Regions from separate parts of the Lysinibacillus sp. FSL M8-0134 genome, predicted to be linked through region 2. Evidence: riboswitches for the same ligand, from Rfam matches in the RefSeq annotation. Region 2 holds a riboswitch; the other holds the start of a gene.
What was found. Region 2 has a riboswitch for FMN ahead of ribE (riboflavin synthase). Riboswitches for the same ligand answer to the same signal wherever they lie in the genome.

Region 1: another riboswitch for FMN. It lies ahead of MKY49_RS06080 (ECF transporter S component); the one in region 2 lies ahead of ribE (riboflavin synthase).

The regions. Positions count from the first base shown of each region.
Region 1 covers NZ_JBBPAJ010000001.1:1,249,330-1,252,754, forward strand. Annotated here, with positions in the region: gene MKY49_RS06075 (RNA polymerase subunit sigma) at 1-873, shown strand, start outside; FMN riboswitch at 1,028-1,215, shown strand; gene MKY49_RS06080 (ECF transporter S component) at 1,430-2,017, shown strand; gene MKY49_RS06085 (sodium-dependent transporter) at 2,243-3,425, shown strand, end outside.
Region 2 covers NZ_JBBPAJ010000001.1:1,464,566-1,467,990, reverse strand. Annotated here, with positions in the region: partial or broken gene ribB (3,4-dihydroxy-2-butanone-4-phosphate synthase) at 9-608, opposite strand; gene ribE (riboflavin synthase) at 625-1,263, opposite strand; FMN riboswitch at 1,484-1,609, opposite strand; FMN riboswitch at 1,799-1,924, opposite strand; gene MKY49_RS07165 (ABC-F family ATP-binding cassette domain-containing protein) at 2,037-3,425, opposite strand, start outside.

The sequences.
Region 1 (3,425 bases), 220 kb from region 2:
CAATCCAATATTGTAACAGAGCATGAGCGTATTTTATCTTTACGGTCATCTGTCTATGAAGAAGATGTCAAAGATGCTGTTGTCTTTCGTATTGGTTTAGCTGGACGAGACGCAGAAAGTGTTCCTATGACATATGTAATTCCAAATGAGCGTGTTGCAACTGATTTTGGAACTGAAAAACCTTCTACTTTACAGATGTATGAAAAATACGCTCCTCAAATAGATGAGGAAGCTAAAGGGTTTACAGACTATCATCCTTATAAAGGTGAGTTAAAGGAGAAGGAAGATAAGCTTGTTCATGTTTTACCTAAGGACAATGATTATGATGTTGCTTCAGCTACCGTCAATGAATACAAAGGAACTTTGGAAGATACATTCTCAGATTCTGAATATACAGAAGTAGAGATTCAAAATGAAGATGGTACGCCTTATGAGTTTTCCCAAGATGGTGAGCCAAGTCAAGCTATGTCATTAACAGGTGCCAAACATTATAATTATTATTTATACAAGGATCCAAATGGAGCAGAATATTTATCTCCAGATTTCCGTCAAACCTTTGCTAATGTGACAGAGGCACTCACACAGATGAAAAATAAAAATGATGATGTTTATGTGCCAGTTGTTCCTGAAAACGTGACATACACAGTAAAAGAGGAAGCGGATGGTGTAGTCATTACATTTGATATCCCTCTTGATTTAACATCCTTGGAGCCAATTCGAGCTACACAATTAATCGAAGCCATGATGCTAACTGCTGCTAGCTTTGATCAACAGTTACGCTTAGATAATGTTGTTCAGGAAAGCTGGGAAGGATTCGATTTAAAAAATTATTTGCCAAAGCCTGTAGGACCAAATAAACAATATATGCCGTAGTCAAAGAGATAAAAGAAATAGGGTATTCCTACAACGTAGGAATGCCCTATTTTCTTTTTGCAATACATACAAATCTAATCGGAATTTTTTGAGCAGAACTATTTACTTTTTCTTAATAATTCATTATAGTAAGGCTGTAGAACAAAATAATATGATTCATCTTCGGGGCAGGGTGAAAATCCCGACCGGCGGTAATAGAGTTGTAAATCGTTAATGAATTTTCATTAACTCGAGAGATTTATGCTAAACTCTTCAGCCCGCGACCTGTGCAAATTTTTTTGCATGGCTGACTTGGTGCAATTCCAAGGCCGACAGTTAAAGTCTGGATGGGAGAAGATGGAGGTACGATCGTCATTCATTGTTATGAAATAAACTGTGACTGAGCGCTTTTTCCTATGGCTTTAAACGCTGCTCAAAAATAGTTTATATTGACGCCTATTCGTCATGCCTTTCTCCCTTGTGCTTTAGATGCATAAGGGTTTTTTCATGCTAACAATTGAAAGATCGTCACCTTTCTTCTTGCGAGATTGAATCAGCAAAGAGGAGAGAGTTTTCTATGAAGAAAAATGTTAAACTTCAATCGTTTATTACGATTGGTATGCTGAGCAGTATTTCGTTTTTATTAATGCTTTTTAATTTCCCTATTCCGCCTTTCCCAGCATTTTTGGAAGTGGACTTTAGTGATATGCCTGCCTTACTAGCAGCCATCACAATGGGACCGGTAGCTGGTATTTTAGTAGAATTATTTAAAAATGTGTTGGATTGGATTTTCTCAGGTACTCCAACTGGGGTGCCAGTAGGTCATATTGCCAACTTTGCAACAGGTATTTTATTTATTTTGCCAGTAAGCTTTATTTTTAATCGTTTTAAATCGATTGCGGGCCTTATTGGAGGTTTAGCGACAGGGACAATAGTGATGGCAGTGGGAATGAGCGTTTTAAACTATGCTTTATTTTTACCAATGTACACATATTTCCTAGGAATGGAACCAGTTGTAGGAGACTCACTTTATAAAATGATTGTCGCTGGGATTTTACCATTCAACATTGTGAAGGGTATTTTATTAACAGCTATTATGGCTTTATTATTTTCAACGATGCGCAAGTGGATCGACCGCCAGCGCTCAATGTATATAACGAAATAATTGAAGATGAACCTCGGGTGGATGAACTGCTCGAGGTTTTTTGTGGTTTAAACTGGATGGGAGGTAGCTTTGCTAAAGTGAGAGAGATAAAAATCGGAGCGTAAAAATAGAAAAAAGTAATAGAAAATGCTAGCAATCTAGTTCTTTATGATTATTACCTAGTCGAAAGGCATATTTTCATGTAAAATAGAGTTGAGTTTAGAATGTTTGAGGAGTTTTGAAGAGATGAGTGGAAAAAAAGGACAATGGTCAAGTAAATTAGGTTTTATTTTAGCGTCAGCTGGTGCTGCAATTGGTTTAGGAGCGATATGGAAGCTACCGTATGTCACAGGGCAGAGTGGCGGTGGGGCATTTTTCCTAATTTTTGTGCTCTTTACATTGTTAATTGGTTTGCCCATGCTATTATCCGAATATGTCTTAGGTCGTGGTACGCAATCAGAGGCGATAACTGCGTATAAAAAAATCGCTCCGTCAAAACCAGGGTGGGCATGGATAGGCCGAATGGGTGTGCTTGGTTGTTTTTTATTATTAACTTTTTATAGTGTTGTTGGTGGTTGGATTTTCATTTACAGCGGCCTAGGTGTAGCTGGCGCTGTGATAGATCCAGCAATTGATTCAGCTGAATTATTTGGGAAAATTATAGGGACCCCTTGGATTACGCTAGTGGGCTTAGCTTTGTTTACATTAACAAATGTACTAATTATTTCATTAGGTGTACAAAATGGTATTGAGAAAGCTAATAAATGGATGATGCCATTACTCTTTATCATGTTCATTGTTCTTGTTATGCGAGCTGTTACATTAGATGGTGCGATGGAGGGAGTAAAATTCTTCTTATGGCCAGATTTCTCTAATATTACTGGGAAGGCACTATTAGAAGCACTAGGGCAATCATTCTTTGGACTAGCAGTAGGATTCTCTTGTCTTGTTACATATAGTTCCTATCTAAAAAAAGATGTTAGTCTTCCAAACTCAGCGGGCTCTGTTGTGCTACTAACTGTACTAGTATCTTTTTTGGCAGGACTAGCGATCTTCCCTGTTGTATTTGCCTTTGATTTAGAGCCGGCAGCGGGACCAGGTTTACTATTTATGGTGCTACCGACTGCTTTTAGTCAAATGCCATTCGGGGAAGTATTTTTAGCCATGTTTTTATTGTTATTTTTATTTGCTACATTAACATCATCATTCAGTTTATATGAAATTATCGTAGCAGCCATGATGGAAAATAGTCAGAGATCTCGTCCGATGTGGACACTTTTATTAGGTGTAGTCGTTTTCATTGCTGCCATTCCAGCGGCACTTTCCTCTAGTATTTTATCGGATGTAACTATTTTCGAGAAAAGTATTTTTGATGCAACCGACTTTTTAGTGTCCAACTTAATGTTGCCATTGGGGAATTTGTTTATTG
Region 2 (3,425 bases):
AACCGATTGCGATAGGCAACCAATGCTTCTATCGATATCATTTTTAAGCCATGTTGAGCTGCGTACTTTGTCAGCTCTTCAAAACGTAGCATCTGTCCATCATCACCCATGATTTCGCAAATAACACCCGCAGGCACACTCTGGCAAAGCTTTGCTAAATCAACAGTTGCCTCAGTATGTCCTCTACGCTCTAAGACACCGTTATCCTTTGCAATTAGAGGAAAAACATGGCCAGGTCGACGAAAATCAGTTGGCCTTGCTTGATCTTCAATCATCTTTTGAATTGTCAACGCGCGTTCAAAGGCACTAATTCCTGTCGTTGTTTCTTCATGGTCGATACTGACCGTAAATGCTGTTTGATGGTTATCTGTATTGTTCTGAACCATTGGATGTAGATCTAGCTTTTGTGCTAGCTGCTGTGAAATAGGCGTACAAATAAGACCTCTACCATAGGTTGCCATAAAGTTAATTGTTTCCGGTGTGATGAATTCAGCAAGCGCTAGAAGGTCCCCCTCATTTTCTCGATCTTCATCATCAACTACCACAATTATTTTGCCTTGCTTTAAATCTTCTAGGGCTTCTTCAATTGCATGCAGCACTAGTGTCATCTCCTCATTTTATATATTAAAAACCATGTTGGGCTAAGTAATCTCTTGTAATGGTTGACGTAACTTGTCCTTTTTTCAGTTGCTGCAAAATATACTTACCAACCAAATCTGTTTCGATATTTACGATTGCTCCAACCTTCTTCATACCTAAAACAGTTTCCTTATACGTATGCGGAATCAATGAAATAGTGACACTGTTCGATTCAACATGAAAAATGGTTAAACTCGTGCCATCAATTGTGATGGAACCCTTTGGAATACAAAAGCTTGTGAGTTCCTCTGATAACTCGATATCGATATAGACTGCATTAGCAACCGGACGCTTTCGTAAAATTTTCCCGATTCCATCCACATGTCCAGCTACAAAATGACCACCAAATCGCCCATTTGCAGGCATAGCGCGCTCCAAATTAACGGGATCTCCTATCGCTAGCTGCTGTAAATTAGTTGCTTTGACTGTCTCAGGCATAACATCCATGGTAAGTTCCTGCTGCGTAAAATGTGTCACCGTTAAACAAACACCATTGACTGCTATACTATCGCCAAGCTTTACATCCTCCACTATTTTGGGTGATTGAACAGTAATTTTCATACTGTACTTATCGCTTTGCACGGCTTTAATTGTGCCAATATCCTCTACAAGCCCCGTAAACATTTCTCCACCTTCTTTCTTTTTTTGACAGTTTTTATCCGTCACTTTTCGGAGTGTTTCCGTTAATTTTAGTTTTCTATCCGTCATTTTAAACGTTGTATCCGTCTCCCTTCCTAGCTAACAAAAAAAGAAAAACCCCTTTGACAAAGGGGTTTTGGGAGTATAAGACATCAACAAATAAGCCTAGTTGGATTAACTTTTTTTTCCATAGACTACTATCTCATTTGTTCTTCTCCCATCCAGACTATAACTGTCGGTTTTGGATTTGCACCAAATCAGCTTGCGCTCACGGACTTTGAATGACTTCATCACCGCCGATTGGGAATTTCACCCTACCCCGAAGAACATCTTCTATTCAATTAGTTTGTTCGCTAAATCAGTGAGATCTACTATGCATCTCTATCCTTGAGGTGGTTGTATTGCGTACTTGTTATTAAACGAAAACAAAAAAACTTCCCGCATAATGAATGGGAAGTTTGTAATAAATGCATAGTCAAATAAACCCTCTAAATTATTTTAAATTTAAAAAGTTTGCATTTATACCCTTCTCCCATCCAGACTATAACTGTCGGTTTTGGATTTGCACCAAATCAGCTTGCGCTCACGGACTTTGAATGACTTCATCACCGCCGATCGGGAATTTCACCCTACCCTGAAGGATATTTTTATTTAGCTAGTTCTAACAATAACACTATTTTATTATATTATCCATCCTTCTATCTTAAATTTTTCAAAAAAAGGGCCACCCCTTGCTTAAGAGGTGGCGAGTAGTACTGTTAATTTCTTATATTTCGAACAACATAATCATCATAATTCCCTTGAAAAACAGTCACATTCGAAGGAGTAAGTTCAAGCATTTTACCTGCTAATTTATTTAAGAAATAGCGATCGTGTGAAATGCTCAATAATGTCCCCTCAAATTTTAAAAGTGCTTCCTCTAATACTTCTTTACTAAATAAGTCGAGATGATTGGTCGGTTCATCCAAGATAAGGACATTCGCTTTCTGTAAAATCAGCTTCGCTAAGGCAACACGAGCCTTTTCCCCACCGCTTAGAGAGGAAACCTTTTTAAAAACATCCTCTCCTGTGAATAAAAAATTACCTAGCACCGTTCGTACTCTTGCTTCTTCAATCGTTGGAAATGCACTCCAAACCTCATGTAGTACCGAATTATCGGGGTCTAATGTTGCCTGTTCTTGATCGTAATAGCCAATCGTAACACCATGCCCCCAAGCCACTACCCCACTATCTGGCTCAATCTCTTTAAGCAGTGCTTTAATTAATGTTGATTTTCCAACACCATTCGGCCCAATTAAAGCAACCCTATCGCCTCTGTATAAGTCAAAGGAAATATTTCGCAACAGCGTTTTTTGGATATTTTCTACCTTAAACGATATCTCTAAGTCTCTTACCTTCAATACTTCTTTATGCGATTTCTTATCCATAGCAAATGCCATTTGTGCATGCTTTAAATCTTTTTGTGGTTGATCAATCCGTTCAACTCGTTCAAGTTGCTTCCGTTTATTTTTAGCGCTTCTCGAAGAAGTTGCCATGGCAATATTCCTTTGAATATAATCCTCCATTTTAGCTATTTGTTGTTGTTGCATCGAATATTTTTTCTCTAGCAACTGACGATTCTTAGCTTTACTTTCTACATATTGAGAATAATTACCGCTATATTTTGTGCCTTTTGTACGCTCAATCTCATAAATTTCATGGACAAGGGCATCTAAAAAATAACGATCATGAGAAATAATTAAAATGGCCCCTTGATAGACACGTAAATAATTTTCAAGCCAATTTAATGTCTCGAAATCCAGGTGATTTGTCGGCTCATCCAAAAGTAATAAATCTGGTTGTGCTAACAGGATTTTGGCAAGAGCAAGCCTTGTTTTTTGGCCACCACTGAGCTTCTTAATCAGTGTATCGTTGGGGATGTCGCCAAAACCCATACCATTTAACATACTTTTAATTTTTGGCTCAATATCATAGCCACCTTGTTGCGTAAACCAATCCGCCTTGCCAGCATAGCGTGTCATTATTTGCTCAAATTTATCCGGATTATGGACTAAAGATGGCTCACTCATTTGCGCCTCCAGTTCTCGAAGTTCCTGTTCAACCTTTAGTAGCTCCGTAAATACCCCGAGCATTTCAGACCAAATCGT